Methylomonas sp. 11b: one gene and its partner. The protein of the gene in region 1 binds, or shares a complex with, the protein of each later gene. Links are inferred from orthologs where the notes say so. Each region holds a gene or a part of one and is shown on either strand. Other genes may lie near its edges. The genes, in order: accB and accD.

Evidence for each region.
Region 2: the proteins of accB (region 1) and accD are in contact, whole or in part, in a solved structure (PDB 8UXZ), measured with the Escherichia coli proteins. The link is inferred for Methylomonas sp. 11b from one-to-one orthologs.

The regions. Positions count from the first base shown.
Region 1 is NZ_KI911557.1:1,500,725-1,517,526, forward strand. What follows is about bases 6,089-8,885. They hold accB (acetyl-CoA carboxylase biotin carboxyl carrier protein), read right to left. Parts: upstream 7,808-8,885; coding sequence 7,370-7,807; downstream 6,089-7,369. Other genes in these bases: accC (acetyl-CoA carboxylase biotin carboxylase subunit), read right to left, coding at 6,089-7,349; aroQ (type II 3-dehydroquinate dehydratase), read right to left, coding at 7,797-8,258; METH11B_RS0106995 (TlpA family protein disulfide reductase), read right to left, coding at 8,371-8,885. Outside these bases: gmd (GDP-mannose 4,6-dehydratase), read right to left, coding at 1-626; VPLPA-CTERM-specific exosortase XrtD, read right to left, coding at 708-2,309; METH11B_RS0106955 (hypothetical protein), read right to left, coding at 2,497-3,024; METH11B_RS0106965 (class I SAM-dependent rRNA methyltransferase), read right to left, coding at 3,204-4,400; METH11B_RS27685 (zinc-ribbon and DUF3426 domain-containing protein), read right to left, coding at 4,407-5,051; prmA (50S ribosomal protein L11 methyltransferase), read right to left, coding at 5,056-5,940; more of accC, read right to left, coding at 6,006-6,088; more of METH11B_RS0106995, read right to left, coding at 8,886-8,898; METH11B_RS0107000 (protein-disulfide reductase DsbD), read right to left, coding at 8,895-11,111; divalent-cation tolerance protein CutA, read right to left, coding at 11,093-11,410; METH11B_RS0107010 (FxsA family protein), read left to right, coding at 11,483-11,923; METH11B_RS0107015 (YgaP family membrane protein), read right to left, coding at 11,987-12,220; uvrD (DNA helicase II), read left to right, coding at 12,322-14,487; pyk (pyruvate kinase), read right to left, coding at 14,554-15,987; gap (type I glyceraldehyde-3-phosphate dehydrogenase), read right to left, coding at 15,996-16,802. UniProt on the Escherichia coli protein: This protein is a component of the acetyl coenzyme A carboxylase complex; first, biotin carboxylase catalyzes the carboxylation of the carrier protein and then the transcarboxylase transfers the carboxyl group to form malonyl-CoA.
Region 2 is NZ_KI911557.1:490,741-498,546, reverse strand. Bases 1-2,772 are described here. They hold accD (acetyl-CoA carboxylase, carboxyltransferase subunit beta), read right to left. Parts: upstream 1,972-2,772; coding sequence 1,030-1,971; downstream 1-1,029. Other genes in these bases: trpA (tryptophan synthase subunit alpha), read right to left, coding at 1,996-2,772; folC (bifunctional tetrahydrofolate synthase/dihydrofolate synthase), read right to left, coding at 1-1,018. Also shown: more of trpA, read right to left, coding at 2,773-2,799; trpB (tryptophan synthase subunit beta), read right to left, coding at 2,796-3,998; METH11B_RS0102415 (phosphoribosylanthranilate isomerase), read right to left, coding at 4,004-4,624; METH11B_RS0102410 (DUF2231 domain-containing protein), read right to left, coding at 4,744-5,505; METH11B_RS0102405 (FAD:protein FMN transferase), read right to left, coding at 5,558-6,583; METH11B_RS0102400 (isochorismatase family protein), read right to left, coding at 6,599-7,165; SsrA-binding protein SmpB, read right to left, coding at 7,171-7,656; METH11B_RS0102390 (sodium-dependent transporter), read left to right, coding at 7,757-7,806.

The DNA of each region.
Region 1 (16,802 bases):
ATGTTGCTGAGACCGCGAGTAATCTTACGTGTCACGAAAGTTTCGCCTCGGCGCGGCGATTCGTGGTTGAACAAAATACCGTTACACGCATACATACCGTAGGCTTCACGGTAATTAACGGTGATCCAATAGGCGTAGAGTTTGGCTACCGCATAAGGCGAACGGGGATAAAACGGCGTAGTCTCTTTTTGCGGTATTTCCTGGACCAAACCGTACAATTCGGAAGTTGATGCCTGGTAAAAACGCGTAGTTTTCTCCATACCGAGAAAACGAATGGCTTCCAAAAGCCGTAATGTACCCATAGCATCAACGTCTGCGGTATATTCGGGAGATTCGAACGATACAGCGACGTGGCTCATGGCACCCAAGTTGTAGACTTCATCCGGACGAATTTCGCTAAGGATACGGGTGAGATTCGAACTATCCGTCAAATCGCCATAATGAAGAAAAAATTGCGGATCTTTGATATGCGGGTCTTGATAGATATGATCGACGCGCTCGGTATTAAATAATGAAGAGCGCCGTTTGATGCCATGCACTTCATAGTCTTTTTCCAACAAAAACTCGGCAAGATAGGATCCGTCTTGCCCGGTTATGCCAGTGATCAATGCTTTTTTTCTACTCATTTACAGCTCCTTTTCTTTTGAGTCAATTCGACGTAAAACGGCCTTAAAGTCGTCGGTCAATTAAACCGACGTCTTGATTGGTTAGCCCGGCAAAGCCGAATAAACGGGCTCAATGACCTTACCCGGCAAATAGGAGGGCAACTCAGGCAACAAATCTTTTAAAAATAGATGCAGCCGTTTGTCGGCGACGACAATATCTTCCGCCTTGTCCACAGGGGTTACCAAGCGAATCAACGCCCCGTCGGTGCGATTCATAGTGATGGCATCATAAAATAAATACCATTTGACCATATATTCGTTGGTTATCATCCGGCCGCGCTGTTGAAACCAAAAATACACTAATTGCCTGCTTTCGCCTTTTTGGATGATGGCCCGATTAAGCTGCAATGCCTGGCCATCCAGTTGCAAATCAGCGAACTCTCGCTGTTCGAAACTGCTAATCTGCCAACCATCTCCAGGAATACAACTGCGTGGCGAATGCACCACGGCGCCCTTACGTTGAGACTGGTAATACGCGCTGTAAAAATTAACGCTGTTCCGGGTTTCAGGCTGAACGAAATTGACAATGACATAATCCGTCAATTTCAACTCGTTTAGATAAAATTGGGTTAAATAGTCATTCCGTCCTTGCCAACTTCCCAACGTTGTCGGAAATGTTAAAAACGCTTTTCGCGCTGGAATGATGTCTTCTCGCCCCTTAAAGACCTCTGAAGCGCCTGCGCCTATACAAAGCAATAGCAGCACAGCGAAAACCGATTTGTTCAATATCGCGGCAATATTTCGACTTGCCGTGTGGCTCCATTCTTCCGGAATCTGCACTAGTTCGCCCATTGCCAGTTTCCTACCGCTAATTCGGCTAAACACCCACATCTCGATAAATAGCAGCAGCATGCAGAGTAAAAACACCGCCCAGCCTTCGAAATCATGTAGAAACCCTTCAGCCATCTCCGTACCCCAGTTATCGACCAGGACCCCGATGACACCTATCCGGAAACTGTTCATGAAAATAGTCAACGGCATCGAGGACAGAAAAATCAGCAATTTCTGCCAGAAAGGGCCTTTAAACAAATATGCGCACAGAAAAGCCAAACTGGCCAACGGAAACAAATAACGCAATCCGCTACAGGCATCGACCACTTGCAACTTATAGCTGCCCAAATCGATAACATTCCCTTCCAGGTAAACCATGATGTCGCAAGCCCGTATGAATTCCACGCCCAGCCAGGACGAAATCAATTGCAGCTTTGAAGACAAGTTATTCAGTATGAAGGATGGAAACGGCACCATGAAAATTAGAAACAACAGGGGGATAGCGCCAACCCGCAACCCGCGTAGACCAAAAGCACTGGCAAACATCCCCGTCAAAACCACCAGAAACGCATACTGCTCCATGGTTTTTATGGTTGCCAACCCGCCCAGAATAAAAAGAATCAATCCTAAGCCTATAATGCCAAGCCCGGGCAGCGATGCATTAAATCCTTCGACCAAAACCAGTTCGCCGCGCCGCGCCCACAGCAGATAAATGGTGATGACAGGGATGAAAAAGCCGTGGCTGTATTCTTCGACGTTAGTCCATGTCGTCGCCATTTCGATAAGGCTATCTCTGAACACCACGCACAGCAGCAATAAAGCCGCACCCCATAATGACCAGACAATGGCCGGTTTCGTATTCTCTGTATTCATTCCGTGTCGAAAATAAGAATTGATGTTTAAATTTCTCCCATACCGGCACTATTTGTTACGCGGTATGGAAATTTGGTCCTACTTACTAACCCGAGCAATCGCAATAGCGCTGACCGGTAAATCTAACCATTATCCCCGAGCTTTATTAAAGCCAAGTGACACATCATTACGGGCAAATAACATACCTTTAGGCATCGGGGTCGACAGTGAAAATCGGGTTTCTTTTGTCTTCTTCATTCAATTTAGCTTTTTCTTCAGGGTAAATATGCCAAAAAGATTGATCGATAGCACCGTCTGTGTAGCTGTTTTTACGGTCATGGGTAAATGGACACCACCAGTTTTCCACCACCTTCACCAAGTAAGCATGCCATTCGAATAAGCCCACGCTCACCGGACAATACCAAGTGCAATTCAAAATCCAGAATAATTTCGATTGCGCCATGCTGAATTTGAATGATCCGTCCATCGTAATCTGATTTTTTAAATCATACCGGTGACTCGCCCTGGCCGGTAAAAAATCTCCCCATTTTTTGACATTTTCCGCACCGACCAATTTCAGACTGAAATAAGTCAAATAAGCACTGGTAATCACAAACGGCAAGGTCAAAATCGGCAAATAGATAAACAGCAAACCGATAGCTCTGGATATTACCGGCATCTGTTTATGATGGCAGCCGATATTGACGCGGTCTGCACAAGATTCGCAGGCTTTCATGTTTCTTTCTCCTCTGGAGTCGTTATTATTATTTGCTCGCTATTGAGCAGTTGAAAAATGCTGCGACAACCTTCGCAACAGAATTTTTTTTCGCCCAGCAAAGTATTGAGCTCAAAACCGGGAATCAACACCCGCTGACCGCACAAACCGCATTGGGGCTTGGAATCCACCATGATTGACTATAGCCGGCTGGATACTGCACAAAAAAAGGTTTTCAAATAATCGGTCTCCGGCAAGGCGGGATGAATCGGATGATCCGGGCCTTGACTACCGGCACCGAAAAACACCAGGTGTCGATCAATGTGGCGCGCCGAAGAGCGCAGAATTTCATGCAGATTATCTCTACTCAAATGATGCGAACATGACGCCGAGACCAAAATACCATTATTCGACAAAACTTGTAGCGCCAAATGATTCAAGCGTCGATAGGCTTCATACCCGGCTTTGAAATCCTTTTTGCGTTTAATCAGCGCTGGCGGATCCAGTATGATCGCGTCGTAATGCTGCTGCTGTTCACGTGCTTGCTTCAAAAACTCGAAGACGTCACTGCGCACGAATTGCATTTTATCCCGCACCTGATTCAACTCGGCACTAGCCGCGGCTAAAGCCAACGCGCTCTCTGAACTATCCACACAACACACTTCCGCAGCGCCTGCCACTGCGGCGGGAATACCCCAGGCGCCAGCATAACTGAATAAATCCAACACCTTTAAACCATGACAAGCTTGCGCAAGCTGCGCCCTGCTGTTGCGATGATCGTAAAACCAGCCGGTTTTCTGGCCCTCTGCGACATTGACTATAAAACGTAGGCCGTTTTCTTCGATTATTAACTGCTCAGGCAATTCACCGTGAGCCAGTTCCGGTTCCAAGGACAGACTTTCCAACTGGCGCTGACTATTATCGTTTTTCAGCAGAATAGCGGTTGGCGCCAGCAGCTCAAGTAGAACCTTGACCAGCAAATCCTTATACCGCTCCATTCCCGCAGTAGTAATTTGCACGGAAAGCACAGCGCCGAAGCGGTCAACCACCAAGCCCGGTAGGCCATCGCTTTCGCCAAACACCAAGCGATAATAGGGTCTATCGAACAAGCGCTCGCGTAAACCCAAAGCTTGAATCAAGCGCGCTTTAAAAAAACTTTCACTGATTTTGATATTGGTTTTACGCGTCAACAAGCGCGCGCAAATGAGTGCATGAGGATTGACATAAGCTATGCCCAAAGCCTTACCGCCGGAATCGTGGACAAGGACTAGGTCGCCGGCCGTAAAATGCTCCAATGGGCTGCGCTGGCTATCAACCTCGTTACTGAACACCCACAAATGCCCTTGCCGCAGGCGTTTGTCTTCGTTTTTTTTCAGAAACAGTTCCGGGTAGCTCATATTGCCCTAAAGTAAGGTAAAGGTGTAACCGCCAATTGACGCGGCAGGCGCCACAATAGCCAAACGGATTTCGACCGTCTGCTCTGGGGCTAGTCCCGTTGGTCTTAACAGGTACTCTGTAGTGCGAAACACCCGCTCTGCAATAACCTGTCCATTAAAATTCAACACACTCAACTTCAAATCCGGCGCCACTTGCGCAAATGGTGCCTGATTGCTAAGCACGGCGCTAAACAAATAGCTGCTATCGCTCTGAACCCGCAAATCGCTATGCGAAACGCTGAATTCCTCAATATTTTTATACGTCGCTAACCGGCAAGCAAAGGCTGCACAGACTTTATCCAAACCCGCCCTGAACTGCGGCTGCATAGTTAAACGATAGCCCTCGAAATACAGGATTTGCGCCAGCAATAACAGCAACGCCAAGTTGGTTGCGACAAACCAAACCGCCGGAGTCTGCGGCCGCTTTTCTGAAATTTGATCATCCGGATATGGCGACTCATCCGCTAGCACCACATCCTCATCTTCACTAAGGAATCGCAACGCATCGAAAGAATTGCCGCATACCTTACAATCCAACAACCCACGCGATTGCCGCAAATGCTCGACGGTAACTTCGTGCTGCTTAGCGCAATGCGGACATCGGCTATACATCTATTCAGTCAGTTTTATAGGCGTCCAATCGACACCAGTCTTCCTGACTGACCGGCGGCGCAACAACGAAGCCCTGCTCGCGATAAGCTGCTGCTACAGATTCGGCTTGTTCGTTCAAAATTCCCGACAAAACCAACTGCCCGCCCGGCCTGACAAATGCGCCAATAGTTGCGGCCAGCTCAATCAGCGGTTTAGCGAGAATATTGGCGAGTACCAGATCAGCTGCAAACGCGGAAAACTGTTCGGGCAGATAATAATCGATTCGTTGCTGTACCTGGTTTTTTTCGGCGTTGTATTGACTGGCGGTCAACGCTTGCGGATCGATATCCACCGCATGCGCCTGCTTGGCGCCCAATAACAGCGCGGCCACGGCAAGAATCCCCGAGCCACAACCGTAGTCGATTAATACTTTGTCTTTAATATCGTTACCGGCCAACCACTCCAAACATAATGCAGTAGTCGGATGCGTTCCAGTACCGAACGCCAAGCCCGGATCCAAAGTCATGCAAACCGTGCCGGGCTCGTGCTGTTCCTGACCACTGGGACAAATCCACAAACGATTGGCAAACTTCATTGCCTGGAAATGCTCCATCCACGCCCGTTCCCATGCCTGATCCTGCAAAACCTCAGCTATCCATTCCTGCAAGGGCTGACCTATGAATTGATTGAACAGCAAGTTGCGTACGATATCCGGATCAGTATCGAGCTCGAACAAGGCGGTGACCCGGGTACGGGTCCAGATTTTTGTTTGATCGATGGCCGGCTCGTACACCGGCTCATCATCGGCGTCGCTGTAAGTCACCGAAACCGCGCCCAGTTCGCTGAAAAACTCCGATATGTCGGGAGCGGTGGTTTCGTCGGTGATAACGGAAAGCTGATGCCAGGCCATAGTTATAAAAAGCTTTTAGCTGGGAAAGGAGACGCCACTTTATTAATCTCCTCGCCCAAGCCGAATTAATGGATACCCAATTTCTTTTCCAGATAATGGATATTTTGCCCACCCTGGGCGAACGCCGCGTCAGCCATGATGCTTTGTTGCAATGGGATATTGGTTTTGATGCCGTCTATCACCATTTCGCTCAGCGCGGTCTTCATCCGGGCGATCGCGCTCGCCCTATCGTCGCCGTGCGCAATCAACTTACCAATCATGGAATCGTAATACGGCGGCACTTTATAGCCATTATAAATGTGCGTTTCGCAACGGATGCCAGGCCCGCCTGGCATATGGAATTGATCGATCACCCCTGGGCTAGGCATAAAGGTTTTCGGATCTTCGGCATTTAGCCGACATTCGATTGCATGACCGGTAAACTTCACCTGCTCTTGCGTGATGGACAAAGGCTCGCCAGCAGCAATCCGAAGTTGCTCCTTGACAATATCGAAACCGGTAATCATCTCGGTGACCGGATGCTCGACTTGCACCCGCGTGTTCATTTCTATGAAATAAAATTGACCTTTCTCGTAGAGAAACTCGAAAGTCCCCGCACCTAGATAACCGATTTCCTGACAAGCCAGCGCGCAACGCTCACCCATCTGCTTACGTTGCTCTTCGGTAATGCCAGGAGCAGGGGCTTCTTCGACGACTTTTTGATGGCGGCGCTGCATTGAGCAATCGCGTTCACCCAAATGTATCGCATTGCCGTGCGAGTCCGCCAACACCTGAAATTCGATATGACGCGGATCTTCCAGAAATTTTTCCATGTAGACGGTGCTATTACCGAACGCGGTACCGGCTTCAGCCTTGGTCATTGCAATCGCATTCACCAAAGCACTTTCGGTATGCACAGTGCGCATACCGCGACCGCCTCCACCACCAGCCGCTTTGATAATGACCGGGTAACCAATTTCCCGCGCCATTTTCAGATTGGTTTCATCATCTTCCCCCAAAGGATCGCCGTTACCCGGCACACAAGGGATACCCGCTGCCTGCATGGCTTTTTTTGCGGCGATCTTGTCACCCATCATCCGAATGGTTTCAGGCCTCGGACCGATAAAAACAAAGCCACTTTGACTGACTTTCTCCGAAAAATCGGCGTTTTCGGATAAGAATCCGTAACCGGGATGGATGGCTTCGGCATCTGTCACTTCGGCGGCACTGATAATTGCCGGGATATTCAAGTAGCTGCCGGCGGACGCGGCAGGCCCAATACAGACAGCTTCGTCGGCCAATCTTACGTGTTTTAAATCGCGGTCCGCTTCGGAATACACCGCCACGGTTTTGATGCCCAATTCGCGACAGGCCCGCAAAATACGCAAAGCAATTTCGCCGCGATTGGCGATAACAATTTTCTCAAACATTAGTCCAGCCCCTTTGTCGGTTATTCGATGATGAACAAAGGTTGGCCGTATTCGACCGGATGGCCGTTTTCAACCAGAATTTGTTTGATTTTGCCGCTTTTATCCGCTTCGATCTGATTCAAAATTTTCATGGCTTCGATAATGCACAAGGTTTGACCATTGCTAACCGACTGACCAATCTCGACAAACGACGCAGAACCGGGCGACGCCGAACGGTAAAAGGTACCGACCATGGGCGACTTAACCACATGACCACTGACTTTTTCTTCAACTGGAGCGGCCGCAACAACCGGCGCTGCGGCGGCCACGGGCGCAGCAACCGGCGCTGCATATTGCACGGGCGCAGCCGCCGAATAACGGCTGATTTTTACTGATTCTTCGCCCTCACGAATCTCAATTTCTGCAATATCGGATTCCTCGATAAGATCAATCAGTTTTTTTATTTTTCTAATATCCATTGTTCTGAGTTCTCTCTAGTAATATCTGATGAGCGGCTTGCAAAGCCAATTGGTAACCGTTCGCCCCCAATCCGCAAATAACGCCAACGGCGATATCCGAAAAATACGAATGCTTCCTGAAAGGCTCACGGGCATGCACGTTCGATAAATGTACTTCTATGAATGCAATCTTGGTTGCCAGCAAGGCATCACGAATAGCCACGCTGGTATGAGTAAATGCGGCAGGATTGATAATGATAAAATCGACACCCTGCCGATAAGCTTGATGTATGTGTTCAATAATTTCGTGCTCGGCATTGCTTTGCATAAAGCTTAATTGATGCCCAAGGGTTTGGGCCAATTGCTCCATTGCCTGCTGGATACTCTGCAATGTTTTATTACCGTATAACCCTGGTTCTCGAATGCCTAACAGATTTAAATTGGGTCCATTGAGAACAGTGAGGTTTGCCATTGCCGATGCTGAACAAAAATACTAAACAAAAAGGAATTCTGCCTAATTTGTAGGTTTTTGTCCAGATAAACCGCTTTTCACTTCATTAGACAGCGTTTTACCGATTTTTCAGTCATTTTGCCGTCAACAACGGCCCAATCACTTCCAACACTTTCTCTCGCGTCAATTCGCCCAACTGATGATGCACAATTTGCCCTTGTTGGTTAATGATTACTGTGAACGGCACAGTATTGATTACATTACCCAGCTGTTGAGCCAACATCGTGGCCCCTTCGCCACCAATCAATACCGGATAATTGATCTTGATACGTTTCAGGTAATCTTCTACTGGCTGCTTCTCTTCAATGGCTATGCCGACAAATTGCACGCCTTTGTCTTTATACTCGTCCTGAAGTTTTATGAACTCGGGAATTTCCTTCAAACATGGCGGACACCAGGTTGCCCAAAAATTGATAATTAAAATTTTGCCTTGCCATTGCGAGACCGACTGCGGCTGATCCGCCAGATCAGGCAAACTGAAATTCAGTTGCGGCGCCGGTTGACTGGTCTCGGTAGCAGAAAAATATTGTCTGGCAAACAGACCCGCCGCTAAACCAATAAAAGCTATGGCGACCACCGTAAGTATAATTTTCTTATTCATAGTTGTTGCAAGGTTTTTAAAAAAGTAGCGGCATCCTGATAGCCAATCACGCGCTGCCCTGCCCGTTCCTGCCCATCGGCGCCGAAAAATATAATGCCAGGTGGCCCAAACAGTGCGAAGCGTTTTAATAAGGCTTTATCTGCCTCATTATTCGCCGTCACGTCGGCCTGCAACACCACGAAGTTCGCCAATTGCTGCTTTACCTGTGGATCCGTAAAGGTATAAGCCTCCATTTCTTTACAGGAAATACACCAGTCGGCATAGAAATCCAGCATCACCGGTTTGCCGCTGGCCGACGCCTGCTGGATGCGTTGCTCTAATTCTGCGACCGAAGCCACCCGCTGAAAGCTTAGACCTGCAGCGGGCTGGGCCTGGGCATTAAAGCCCATTCCTTGCAGCGGCTGAAGCGGATTGCTGTTTCCAGCACTCAAGCCGATCAATTGCAAGACGCCAAACACCAGCATGATGATACCCAGCCCTTTCCAAAGCTTGCGCCAACCCGAGGCCGATTCCGGCAGAGGATCGATGGCGCCCAGAAAGATAGCCGGAATAACCAACAACAAAGACCATAAAAACATCGTCACCGCTGCCGGCAAAATCCGCGACAGCATCCACACCGCCACGGCCAGCATGGCTACGCCGAACACCGCCTTAGTGGAATTCAGCCAAGACCCGGCTTTTGGCAACAGCTTGCCGGCAGACGCTCCCAACAGCAGTAAGGGTGCCCCCATGCCAAGCCCCATCAAGAACAAAGCCGAACCGCCCAACACCACATCGCCAGTCTGACCGATATAAATCAGTGCCGCCGCCAACGGAGCTGCCACGCAAGGCCCTACGATCAGCGACGATAGCGCCCCCATAATGCCAGCGCCAAGATAAGAGCCGTCGCGATGCTTATCGCTAGAGTGATGCAAGACTGATTGCAAGGACTTGGGCAACTCCAAATGGTAAAAACCAAACATTGATAGCGATAACAGCACGAACAAGCCCGAAAACACCGCGATCACCCAAGGCTCTTGAAATGTGGCTTGCAGGTTGCTGCCGAACAAGGCTGCCAGCACACCAAATACGGTGTACATCAAAGCCGAGGCAAACACGTAGCTCAAGGACAACAAAAATGCCTTACGGGTGCCGATTTGGTCGCCGTGACCGACGATGATCCCGGATAAAATGGGGATCATCGGAAATACACAGGGCGTAAAGGCCAACAGCAAACCGAATCCAAAAAAACTGAATAAAGTCAGCGCTAAACTATCATGTCGCAAAGCATTGACGATTTTGTCCTGCTCCGACAACTCGGCTACCGCAGCCGGCTTGACTGGTGCCAAGGCGTCCGCAGCCGGCAAGTCCAAACTCGCTTCGGCTTGCATCGGCGGATAGCAGACCCCACGGTCGGCACAACCTTGAAACTTTGCCAGCAATTTGATCGTTTCGGCCGCCGAGCTTCCGCGTAGTAGCGGTACGTCGATGCTGATCTGACTGCGGTAGATTTGCACCTGGCCAAATTCCGCATCGTGGTAGGCGGCCCCTTCCGGAAGCTGCAAAGGCGTCAATTGCGTCTGCGAAACACCCTGCAATTTAAGCGACAACTTATCTTTGTATAGGTAATAACCTTCGGCTATTTGCCAGCTCGCTTGCACGGTATTTGGATCTTTCAGACTGGCGAAGAACTGAAACGCTTGCTCCGGCGGCAACAACTCCTCTGAAAACAAACCCGGCGTCAAGCCCTTTAAGCCTTTCACAAATTGATTAAGCGCTCCGCTATTTGCAGCGGGCGGCGCTAACGGCAAGGCAACATCCAGCAGCACTTTTTGCGGGGGATAACAGACGCCGGCATCAGCACACCCCTGATATTTAACCAACAGCTTCAGTTGGGTTTGACGGTTTGGATTAATCAACGGCAACACCACGTCGAGCGCATTTCGATAGACCGACACTTCGCCCAAACTCGGATCATGCTCAACAAGTCCATCCGGCATGACTGCCTGACCCAGTTGAATCGCTTCGGTCTGCGATTGAAACTTGGTTTTATCCCGATACAGGTGGTAGCCTTCGACTATCTGCCAGTGCAATTCGACTTTATCGGCGGTGCCTGCTGTGGCCGTTAACTTAAATGCTTGCTCCGGTGGCAAAAAATCCTGACTATCGAGCGCCGCCGCAGTGCGCCAAAAAACAGCCAACAAACATAATAAAATCAGTCGATGCCAAGGCATGAGTCTATCCATTTCAAATAGTCCAGCGAGCCGCGTTCTATCGCAACCGCAATAATTTCCGGGAGTTGGTAGGGGTGTAGGCTTTTCAAGGTCGCCTCAATCGCCGCATAACGGTCTTGATGACTTTTGATGAGTAGCAAATGTTCCTGAGCGGTTTCGATTTGGCCCTGCCACTCATAAACCGAACGCACACCCGGCAGTATATTGACGCAGGCGGCTAATTTTTGGCTGATGAGAACGCCGGCAAGCTTGTCGGCAACCTCTACATCCGGGCAGGTACAAAGAATCAATTGATACATCGCGATATTATCCTGGAAATTGCACCAAGATGCTCTTAGTATTAGCGGCTTTTTACCGCAACCGAGCTGACCATGAAAACCATGCAAATTATGTTTATCGCTTTTTTGATCGTGCCGTTTGTGGAAATTTACGTGCTATTGCAAGTTGGCGGCTTGATCGGCGCCTTCCCCACTATTCTATTGGTGGTGTTTACGGCGGTACTGGGTGCTTGGCTGCTGCGTCGTCAAGGCTTCGCCACCTGGCAGCGCTTCCAGTCCGGGTTGGCGCAAGGCGAAATTCCGGCTTATGAAATGATCGAAGGCCCCATTTTGCTGGTAGGCGGAGCGCTGTTATTGACACCGGGATTTTTCACCGACATGCTCGGCTTCGCTTGCCTAATCCCGACCTTACGCAGAAAGATTGCTCAGTACATCATCGAGCACCATTTGCTGCAAACCCAGGTGGGCCCGGTATTTCAACAAGCACGCAATTCGCAGACTATTATCGAAGGCGAATACAACAAACAAGATTAACAAAGTCTCTTGAATCCGAATCCGCGCCGGAATCGCGGATTCGGAGCCAGCAACTAAGGCTGATTAGCCCTCGGAAGCCGTATTGCTACCCAAGGTATTTTTATCCAAACTCGAATATGCCGGGCACCAGCCTGAATAACTGGTCGCAACCAAGGCCAAACCAACCAACAACATCAATATGCTGGCGGTAAACAGCGAAACGCTCAGCAGTACCACCCCTGAAACCATGCGGACTTTCTTATCTTTCTCGCCGATGTTGTGCTCAAATTTGATCAAACGTTTATAATCGAAGCTCATTTCCAATCCTCTCTGTGTTGTAGTTATTAGTCCCGACGCACGGCTTTCCCTTAAAGGCAAGCAAATATACACAGCTCTTCAAAATCTGCAAGTTATAAAAAATGGACGTCTCTTCTATCATCACCTCTCTAAACGACGATCAACGTCTGGCCGTTTCTGCCCCGATGCAAGCCATGCTGGTACTGGCCGGCGCCGGTAGCGGCAAAACCCGGGTGCTGGTCCATCGCATCGCTTGGCACATCCAGGTCAACCAGATTTCGCCTTATAACATCCTGGCGGTAACGTTTACCAACAAAGCCGCCAACGAAATGCGCAACCGTATCGAAGAGTTACTGGAGACTCCAGCCCGCGCCATGTGGATAGGCACTTTCCACGGCCTGGCTCACCGTTTACTGCGGCAACACGCCAAGCAAGCCAATCTGCCGGAAACCTTCCAGGTAATGGACAGCGACGACCAATTGCGCATCATCAAACGGCTGATGAAAAACCTGAATCTGGACGACAGCAAATGGCCGCCCAAGCAAGCGCAATGGTTTATCAATGCGCAAAAAGACGAAGGCATCCGCGCCAAGCACATGCAGGACAGCGGCGATTTTTATAACCGGCAGATGAAGCAAGTTTATCTGGCGTACGAAGAAGTATGCCAACGCTCCGGCCTGGTGGATTTTGCCGAATTACTGCTCAGAGCTCACGAATTGCTGCGCGATAACGAAGATTTATTGGCGTTTTATCGGCAGCGCTTCGTACAAGTCCATGTCGACGAATTCCAGGACACCAACACCATTCAATACGCCTGGCTGCGCTTACTCACCGAAGGCAACAACAATCTATTCGTGGTCGGCGACGACGATCAATCGATCTACGGCTGGCGCGGTGCCAAAATCGAAAACATCTTCAATTTCCAAAAGCATTATCCCGAACACGGCATCGTCCGCCTGGAGCAGAACTATCGCTCCAGCGGCCATATCCTGAAAGCCGCCAATACCTTGATCGCCAACAACGACAACCGGATGGGAAAGGAATTATGGACCGATGCCGGTGAAGGCCAGGCCATTTCTCTATATTCGGCGTTTAACGAGCAAGACGAAGCCTATTTCGTGGTCGAGAAAATTCGGCAATGGGTTAAGGATGGCGGCTTGCGTAGCGACACAGCGATTCTGTATCGCTCCAACGCCCAATCGCGGCAATTCGAAGAACGCTTGATGACCACCGCCACGCCCTACCGGGTTTACGGCGGCCTACGCTTTTTCGAGCGCATGGAAATCAAAAACGCCCTCGCCTATCTGCGTTTGTCGACTAATCCACACGACGATCCTTCCTTTGAACGGGTAGTGAATACGCCAACCCGAGGCATCGGCGCCAAGACCCTAGACGACATGCGGATTCTGGCCCGCGAACAACAGCTGTCGCTATGGCAAGCAGCCTTGGTGATGTTGGAGAAAAATCAGTTGCCGGCCCGCGCAGCGAATGCTTTGCGCGGCTTTTTAAACCTGATTCTTGCGCTCGGCGAAACGACGAAAGAGCTGAGTCTGCATGAAACCGTCAAACAAGTAGTCGAGACCAGCGGCCTGATCGAACTTTATAAGAAAGAAAAACAAGACAAAGGCGAAGCCCGGGTAGAAAACCTGGAGGAACTGGTCAACGCCGCGCGCTTGTTCGACTACGATAGTGAAAACGCCGAGAACATGGGCGAGTTGGACATGTTTTTAGCGCACGCCGCATTGGAAGCCGGTGAAATGCAAGGCGAAGTCGATGAAGATTGCGTGCAGTTAATGACGCTACATTCGGCCAAGGGTTTGGAGTTCAAGCTGGTATTTCTAGTGGGCTTAGAAGAAGGCCTATTCCCTTCTCAGCAAGCGCTGGACGACGCCAGCCGGTTACAGGAAGAGCGCCGCCTGTGCTACGTCGGCATAACTCGAGCGATGCAACAGCTGTATCTGACCCACGCCGAATCCCGGCGCCTGTACGGCAAAGACAGCTATCCGCGCGCCTCACGGTTTTTGCGCGAACTACCGCAGGAATCAATTCAGGAAATCAGGTTACGCGCCAACGTCAGCAGACCGGCGACCAATAGCGCATCGCAAACCAAAAGCCTGGGCAGCAAGGGTACTTACAAACTGGGCCAGCCTGTCAGGCACGAGAAATTCGGCGAAGGCGTGGTCCTGCAAATGGAAGGCGAAGGCGAACAGGAACGGGTGCAAATCAACTTCCGCAACGCGGGCATCAAATGGCTGATGCTGGCTTATGCCAAACTGGATGCTGCTTAGAATAGGTTGAAGACGCGGCGTCCGGATAAACCGAACGCCGCGAAACAAGGCAAGCCGACTAAAAAATTAGTCGGTGACGATGATAACTTTCAGGGAGTTAGTGCCGCCGCTGGCGCCGGTCAAATCGCCTTTGGTGCGAATCAGCGCATCGCCCGCTTTTACGACACCACGGACTTTCAAAGCCTTAATCAGACTGTCGGTTACGCTGACCGATTCCATCTTCTCTTTGGCAAACGGAATGGGGAATACACCTTTGTAAAGGGTCACACGACCCAGGGTGCGTTCCTGGCTGCTGAAGGCAAAGATAGGAATATCCGAGCTAATCCGCGACATCCATAGCGGCGTGGAGCCCGATTCGGTCAAAGACGCTATCCCGGCGATTTTGGTATGGTTCGCCATATACATTGCAGACATCGCAATGGCTTCGTCCATCCGTTCGAACTTGTCGGTCATCCGGTGCATGGATTTGGTCACGCTAGGTTGCTTTTCCGTTTCCAGACAGATACGCACCATGGCTTGCACGGTTTTCACCGGATGCTTGCCGGAGGCAGTTTCCGCGGACAACATGATCGCATCGGTACCGTCGACAATAGCGTTGGCCACATCAAATACTTCCGCACGGGTTGGGATCGGATTCTCGATCATCGATTCCATCATCTGTGTCGCGGTAATCACGGCCCGGTTCAGTTCGCGCGAACGACTGATCAGCAGTTTTTGAGCGGCTGGCAGATTGGCGTCGCCGATTTCAACCCCCAAGTCGCCACGCGCGACCATGATCGCGTCAGAGGCCAAGATGATTTCGTCGATAACTTCCATGGCTTCCGCACGCTCTACCTTGGCAACCAAGCCGGCGTAAGAACCGGCTGCTTGCAAAAGCTCACGGGCTTCGTTCATATCAGCTGCGGTGCGCGGGAAGGAGATCGCCACGTAATCGGCTTGAATCACCGCAATGGTTTTGATGTCTTCCTTGTCCTTATCGGTCAAGGCCGCTGCAGACAAGCCGCCGCCCAACAAATTGATACCTTTGTTGTTGGACAAATCGCCGCCCACTACCACTTTCGTGTTGACGCGGGTATTGTCGATCACATCGACCACATCCAGGACTACCCGGCCATCGTCCAGCAACAAACGGGTACCGGGTTTAACTTCGCGAGCCAAAGGTTCGTAGCTGATACCCACTTGGGTATTATCTCCGTCAAGTTTGCCCAGATTAATATCCAAGGCAAAATCCTGACCTTCTTCCAGCCAGACTTTGTTGTCTTTGAAGCGTTCGATACGGATTTTGGGACCTTGCAAATCAGCCAGAATACCGACCCTGCGGCCGGTTTTCTTGCTTAATTCGCGAACGCGGTTGGCGCGATCAATATGATCCTGCGCCGAACCGTGCGAGAAATTAAGCCTTACAACATCGATTCCAGCCTCGAACAACTCTTCAAGTACACCGGGCTTGTCCGTAGCAGGTCCCAGCGTAGCCAGGATTTTCGTTCTTCGTAGCAGCATGTAAACCCTTATTTAGCGTTGAACAAAGCAACCGTGGTATCGAGCATACGGTTTGAAAAACCCCATTCGTTGTCGTACCAGGACAGGACTTTCACGAAATTGCCGCCGGTGACTTTGGTCAGACCCGCTTCGTAGATTGAAGAATGTGGGTTGTGGTTGAAGTCCATAGACACCAATGGCTCGTCGTTGATCGCCAAAATGCCTTTCAATGGACCGGCAGCCGCTTCGCGCAAAATGCCGTCGATTTCTTCTTTAGTAGTGTTACGTGATGCCTGAAAGCACAAATCCACCACAGAAACATTGATGGTCGGTACACGCATCGCAAAACCGTCGAGTTTGCCTTTCATTTCCGGCAATACCAAACCAACCGCCGCTGCCGCACCGGTTTTGGTGGGGATCATGGATTGCGTAGCGGAACGCGCGCGGTGCAAGTCGCTGTGGTATACGTCGGTCAACACTTGGTCGTTAGTATACGAGTGGATGGTCGTCATCAAACCGTGATCAACACCGATGGTGTCCATCAAAGGCTTGACTAATGGCGCCAAGCAGTTGGTGGTGCAAGAGGCATTGGAGATAACGGTGTCGGATGCTTTCAGGGTTTGGTGGTTAACACCGTAAACAATGGTTGCATCGACATCATTGCCGCCAGGAGCAGAAATGATGACTTTTTTTGCGCCGGCAGTGATGTGCGCGGACGCTTTAGCTTTGCTGGTAAAGAAACCGGTACACTCGTGCACAACGTCAATACCCAACTCAGCCCAAGGCAATTTGGCAGGATCTCTTTCGGCAAATACGCGAATTTTGTCGCCGTTGAT
Region 2 (7,806 bases), 1.0 Mb from region 1 along the record:
CGGCAATATCTTTATCCCGCATCATCGCAAAAACTGCGTGTATTCTGACTTCCGGGAAGTATTCGTGCAAATAGTCGATTAGTGTTTGCACAGCTTGCGGGTTATGCCCCACGTCAAGCAAGATTCGCGGCGAGCCGGCAATCAATTGAAAACGCCCGGATAGCTGGGCACTTTGCAAGCCTTGCCGAATTGCATCGTCACTGATCGCTAGTAGAGGCTGTAGGGTTTTTATCGCCATTATCGCCGACGAAGCATTTCGATATTGGTGCTCACCCTTAAAGGCCGGCGGTGGCAAGCGACTGATTTGCGTATCAGCAGACCGCCATTGCCAGTCGTCCGACCGTTTTTGATACGTGAATGCGTTGCCCATTTGCAGTACGGTGGCCCCCACTTGCTGAGCGACTTCGACTACCGAGCGAGGCCCTTGTTGATCGCCAATTATAGCCGCTACACCCGGCCTAAAGATGCCGGCTTTTTCCCGGCCGATGGCTTCTTCAGTATGGCCCAGCCAATCGACATGATCGAGTGCTATCGTCGTCACAATCGCCGCATCGGGATCAACAATATTCACCGCATCGAGCCTGCCGCCCAAACCGACTTCCAGCAACTGAATATCCAGACCCGCGTCGGCGAAAATACTCAACGCCGCCAATGTGCCAAACTCGAAATAGCTCAAACTGGTCTCGCCGCGTGCCGCATCTATACGGGCAAAAGCGTCGCAAATCATCGCATCGGCAACGGGCTCGCCATCAATACGAATGCGTTCGTTATAACGCAAAATATGCGGCGATGTGTAAGCACCCACTCTATAGCCCCCGGCGCGATATATCGCTTCCAGAAATGCCACGCAGGAACCCTTGCCGTTGGTGCCGGCAACTGTAATAGTCAGCGGCTTTTTCTGCTCGGGGTTAAGCTGCCGATATACGCCGGCAACCCGTCCCAATCCCAAATCGATAGGCCGAGGATGTAATTTTTCCTGCCAGTCCAACCAGGCTTGCAGCGAATCAAAACGTGTCATTTCGACCGTATTTATTCCTGAGGCTGCGGATTATCGCTCTCACCCTGATTGCTTAATGGCTCACTGTAAGGAATAACGTCGACCACGTCCGCGCTGCTGCTACCGGCGCACATAATAGCCAGAATACTGGCTATTTTATCGCGCATCTCGCGGCGATCAACGATCATGTCTATGGCTCCGTGTTCCTGGAGAAATTCGCTGCGCTGGAAACCTTCCGGCAACTTTTCACGAACCGTTTGCTCGATGACTCGCGGACCAGCAAAACCGATTAAGGCGTCCGGTTCGGCTACGTTTATGTCGCCCAACATCGCCAGACTGGCGGAAACACCGCCCATAGTTGGATCGGTCATGAAGGAAATATACGGAATTCCGGCTTCGGCTAATTTGGTTAAGGCCGCGCTGGTTTTGGTCATTTGAAACAGCGAGAACAAAGACTCCTGCATTCTGGCACCGCCGCTGGCAGTAAAGACGATGAACGGCACACCCAAACGCAAACTTTCGTTCACGCCGCGCACGAATCGCTCGCCAACCACCGAGCCCATCGAACCGCCCATGAAACCAAAATCAAACGCCGCAGCGACGATACCGGCGCCTTTCAGCGTACCTTTCATCACCACCAATGCATCGTTCTCGTTGCTTTGTTTTTGCGCCTGACTGATGCGATCTTTATAGCGTTTGCTGTCCTTGAACTTCAAAGGATCGCTGGGCTTTAATCCAGCACCGATCTCTTGACGGCCATCTTCATCCAAAAACATATTCAGCCGTTTGCGCGCCGAAATGCGTAAATGGTGATCGCATTTTGGGCAAACGCTTAAGTTTTTTTCTAGCTCGGCGTTGAACAAAATCGCATCGCAACGCGGACATTTATTCCACAAGCCTTCCGGCACGGTGGTTTTCTTCTGCGAGGATTCGGTTCTGATGGCAGAGGGGACCAGTTTTTCAAACCAACTCATTCGGTGTAGTCTCCGCTTGAAAGCTTAAACATCCATGGCTTCGCGCATGGATTTCAACAGGGTGATGATCTCATGCTTGGCTTGCTGAGGATCATCGAGATTTGCTTCTATTTTACTGATCAGCGCGCTACCCACCACGACACCGTCGGCAATAGCGGCGATAGTTTTCGCGGTGTCGGCATCCTTGACTCCGAAACCAACCCCAACCGGCAAAGCGGTATTCTGGCGAATCAGTTGTAATTTTTGTTCGACATCGGCGGTATCCAAATGCCCGGCACCGGTGACGCCTTTCAGCGACACGTAATATAAATAGCCGCTGCCCACTGCATCCATTTTCTGAATCCGTTCAGCAGTGGTGTTAGGCGCCAGTAAAAAAATCTGATCTATGCCGCGCTCGCGCAGCATATGGACGCAAGCCTCGGATTCTTCCGGCGGCAAATCCACGGTCAACACACCGTCAACATCGGCGCGTTGCGCAGCATTGGCAAAATCTTCGTAACCCATGATTTCGATCGGGTTTAGGTAACCCATCAACACCAATGGCGTGGTCTGATCGGTTTTCCGAAACTCGATGGCCATGCTCAATACTTTTCGCAAACCAACATGGTGCGATAACGCACGCTCACTGGCGCGTTGTATTACCGGGCCATCGGCCATCGGATCGGAAAACGGCACACCCAATTCAATGACGTCGGCACCAGCCGCGACCATTTCGTGCAGCAAAGGGACGGTGAATTCCGGATAAGGATCACCGGCAGTAATAAACGGAATTAAGGCTTTACGGCCGGAGGCTCTCAATTCGGCAAATTTGTTAGCTAAACGGCTCATAAACTGATGCCCTCGCGTTGCATAATCGTTTGCATATCTTTATCGCCGCGTCCGGACAAATTAATAACAATGATTTGATCCTTGCGCATGGTGGGCGCCAGTTTCATCGCATAAGCCATGGCATGGCTGGATTCCAGAGCCGGAATAATACCTTCCATGCGGGTTAAGGCATGAAAGCCAGCCATGGCTTCGTCGTCGGTTATGTTCACATACTGGGCTCGACCGGTATCTTTCAGCCAGGCATGCTCAGGGCCAACGCCGGGATAATCCAGGCCGGCGGAGATAGAATGGGTTTCGATGATTTCGCCATCGTCGTCAGCCATCAAATACGTCCGGTTGCCGTGCAATACGCCAGGACGGCCGGCACATAGCGGTGCTGAATGACGACCGGTTTCAACGCCGTCGCCGGCCGCTTCGACGCCGATCATTTTCACGGACTTGTCGTCGATAAACGGATAAAACAAGCCGATGGCATTGGAACCGCCGCCCACGCATGCCAAGAGCACGTCGGGCAAGCGGCCGGTTTGGTCGATGCATTGTTGACGGGCTTCACGGCCAATCACAGCCTGAAAATCCCGAACCATTGCCGGATAGGGATGCGGACCGGCCACGGTGCCAATAATATAAAAAGTATTATCGATATTGGTCACCCAATCGCGCAGAGCTTCGTTCAATGCGTCTTTGAGGGTTTTAGAGCCTGATTGCACAGGCACCACGGTGGCGCCCAACAACTTCATTCGATAGACATTCAGGGATTGGCGGGCCACGTCCACTGCGCCCATGTACACCACACACTCCAAGCCCAGACGCGCCGCGACAGTCGCGGTGGCAACGCCATGCTGACCGGCGCCGGTTTCGGCGATGATGCGGGTCTTGCCCATGCGCTTAGCCAACAGGGCTTGACCGACCGTGTTGTTAACTTTGTGTGCGCCGGTATGATTGAGATCTTCGCGCTTCAGATAAATCTGCGCACCGCCCAAATGCTTACTCCAGCGTTCTGCATGATACAGCGGCGACGGTCGACCGACATAATCCTTGAGATCGGCATCCAACTCGGCGAGGAACTCCGGATCCTGCATATAGCGCTGATAGGCTTCGTTCAATTCGGTAATGGCCGGCATCAGCGTTTCCGCCACAAAAATACCGCCGTAAGGCCCGAAATGGCCCCGGGCATCCGGCATATCGTATCTTTCTGTCATAGTTCTCAAGTCGCTTGATTAGTTTTTCTTATAAACGCAGCCATTTTCGCTGCATCCTTGATGCCTTTCCCGGCCTCAACACCGCTGCTCACATCCATTGCATACGGTTTTACAGCTTTAATCGCTTCCCCGGCATTTTCCGGCGTCAATCCGCCCGCGAGAATGATCGGCAAACTGCGGGTCGTCGGAATCAAATCCCAGTCAAAACCGCTACCGCTGCCGCCCTGCATTCCCGGATGATAGGCATCCAACAGTAATCCGGCCGCATCGTTGTATTGCTTTTGCAACCCTAGAACGTCCGTATCCGCTTGCATGCGAATGGCTTTGATATACGATTTATCGTAAATCCGGCAACCATCTGCAGGCTCATCGCCATGAAATTGCAGGCAATCCACCCTTACTTTATTCAAGACTTCACGAATCAAAGCCGGCGCGGCATCGACGAACAAGGCTACCACGTTAACAAAGGCTGGCAATGCTCTGCTGATGCTTGCGGCTTGTTCGATGCTTACGTTTCTTGGACTGGGCGGATAAAACACCAAACCAATAGCATCCACGCCCAAATTGGCGGCACAAAGCGCATCTTCCACTCGGGTAAAGCCGCAAATTTTAACGCGGGTACGCATCCAAAGCCTCACAAAAAATGGCGGCGTAGGATAACACAGCTATCCGATATGTCATGTCGGGACCAATAAAAAAAGGCTGACCCTTGTCAGCCTTTGTCCGACGGCTCTTCAGGCGGGCGTCAATGGGCATGATGATGGTCGTGATGATGACCGGCAACGCCATGCGTCGTTTCGTCCTGATGACTATCTTCCGGTTTCAAATCTTCGACTTCGGCTTCTTCATGCGTTGCCGGCAAACTATCCTCAACAGCACCTTCGTGTTCATGAGCGCGCGCCGCCGCTTGATTGACTTGATCCGCAGCGTGCACCGAGACGCCATGTTTATAAACCATCAGACCACCCAGATCGGCGGCAAACGCCAACAAGGCGGCTAAAATCGCCGCCATCAACAAGTACAGCGTGTTAGCTGGTCCGACTATCAGCCCTTTGCTAAACAAACGCCACGCCGACAGCGCAGTAGCCAGACTCAATACCGAAATACCCAGATGCTCATGATGCTCCATGATCTCGTGAACATCACCACCATGCGCCACACTCCCTGCCGCCACTAAACCGGCCGCCACGGTAAGCGCGGCAAACACGGTACCCAGATACAGAAATGCGCCGGCTATCTGCCGCCACTCCGAGCGCTTCGCCACGCTGCCGATCAAATCCAGAGTGAAGAACATAGTCAACAACGCAATCGGGAAATGCACCAGCAAGGGATGAATATTTTGTAACGCAGCAACGCCCGGCAATAAACTATCCAGACTTTCCGAAGGAGATTGCCGCACCAGCACTTCTAGGAAGGACAATAAGCTCTCCACCCCACCGGCCACTCCTCCACCGTTATCGCCGCCACCATGCACGGCAAACGTCAAGTGATCGTTTAGACCCCACATAAAATCTCCCCCGCTTCAGTTTTGCGCGGATACTACCACGATAGGCCTTAGCCTAGTTAATCGTCACTTGGGTGGACATAGTCAAGGCCCTGGTTTTACTTTCCAAAAACTCGGTGCCTTGTTGCTGGATAAACATCACTTGCAATTTCTCAGCATCGGCAAGTTTCATCCCTTCTTCCTGCCCCAGGCACAATAAAGCGGTAGACCAGGCGTCGGCTATGGTCGGGCTTTCGTTAAACACACTGACAGCAACTAAATCGTGCGTTACCGGCTTGCCGTTGCGGGCATCCAGAATGTGGCTGTAACGCTTGCCTTTGACGTCGAAATAATGCCGGTAAGTACCCGAGGTCATCACCGACATCGGCGTTTCCTTTGGTAATGTCACCACTTTGTGCATTTTTTGTTCGCCCGGCAGCGGTTTTTCCACCGCAATCCGCCAGGCCTTACCGTCCGGTTTGCTACCCAGCGCTTTTAATTCGCCGCCGATTTCCACCAGATAGTTTTGGATACCCAAAGCCTCAAGCGTGTTGCTGATTTTCTCGACACTATAACCCTGGGCGATTGACGACAAATCCACTCGTACATTCGGCAGTTTTTTCGACATATGACTATCGTCGACCAGCTGCAATTTGTCCATGCCGACATTCGCCAAAGCTGCTTGCAGCGCCGCATCGTCTGGGATAGTCAACTCTTCCCCCATGAAACCCCACATCTCGAACAAAGGCTTGATGGTCAAATCGTAACACCCCTGGCTCAGCTTGCTGACGTTGTCGGCCACTTTAAACAAAGCCACGATTTCGTCGCCGACCAGCTGAATATTTGTCGACGTGTTGGCGTTAAATTGTTCGATTGTCGAGTCCGGTCGGTAATTGGATAAGGTTTTATCCAAATCCAGGAAAACTTTTTCAACTTCAGCGCTGACTTGCGCATCATCCCGCGCTTGGGGCGTCCAATAACTGATGTGATACGTAGTACCTTGCGCGAAACCGCTAAAAGTCTTTACTGGCGGCAGCGGCTCCGCACATCCCAGTACCAGCAACAATCCCAGTATTACCGCGATCCATCCTTTCCGTAGCATTAAACCCCCGTGCAATTAACGCAAAAGCGCTGAAATAGTTTTGAAATGGCTATGCCGAGCATCCCGCAACCATTCGAACAACACCGATTCGTGACAGCTCAACGTGACACCTTGCTGCAGCATGCGCTGCAAGGCGTAATCTTTGTGCTGGACTTGGCGCGAACAAACCGCATCAGCCAACACATGAACTTGATAGTTTGCACTTAACAACTCAAGCGCGGTTTGCAACACGCACACATGCGCTTCCTGACCTATCACCACAACCTGCTTCCGACCGGTATCAGTCAGGGCTTGCTTGAAGCCGTCCGCGGCGCAACAAGAAAAACCGGTTTTACTAAAGGTACGGGTATTGCCCGGCAAACACTCGCTAATCTCGGTTTGCGTTGACCCCAGCCTTTGCGGATACTGTTCGGTCAATAACACCGGCACATCTAACAACCCGGCGGCCTGCAACAAGCGCCGACCGTGTGTGAGCATCTGTTGCTGGTCTAAAGCCGGCATAGCCGTCGACAAACGCCCCTGAATGTCCACCACCAGCAAAACGCTGTTGTCAGCGTCCAGTAAATTGGGATGCATCGTCATCGAAATTAGCCGTGCTTCATGATGCGCGCTCGGTCTCGCTGCCAATCCTTGTCTTTGGAAGCTGCGCGCTTGTCGTGCAATTTTTTACCTTTCGCCAGACCGATTTTCAGCTTGGCGCGGCCCTTGATCCAATACATCGATAGCGGAATCAGGGTGTAGCCTTTGCGTTCCACCGAGCCGATCAGCTTGTTCAATTCACGTCGGTGTAACAATAATTTTTTCTTGCGTACCGCGTCCGGATTGACGTGGGTGGACGCCGACAATAAAGCCGACACATGCGCCCCACTCAGCCAAGCCTCGCCGCGTCTGATCTCGACATAGCTCTCTTTCAGCTGAATCCGGCCGTCACGCAAGCTTTTCACTTCCCAACCTTCCAATACCAAACCGGCTTCGAAAGTCTCGTCTATGGTGTACTCGTGGGAAGCCTGGCGATTAACCGCAATCGTGTTATCGGTGGCTTTGTTGTCCTTCTTGGATTTTTTGGCTGCCATTCTGTAGCGAAGTTTTTTTAAACTGACTGAAAACGTGAATTTTGATATTTTACTCACACACCCGTTAAATAACGATATAAAAACACAAGGGCTCCCCAACATGACCGATAAAACCCCATCCATCCACGGCGAATGGTCCTCCCGTTTCGC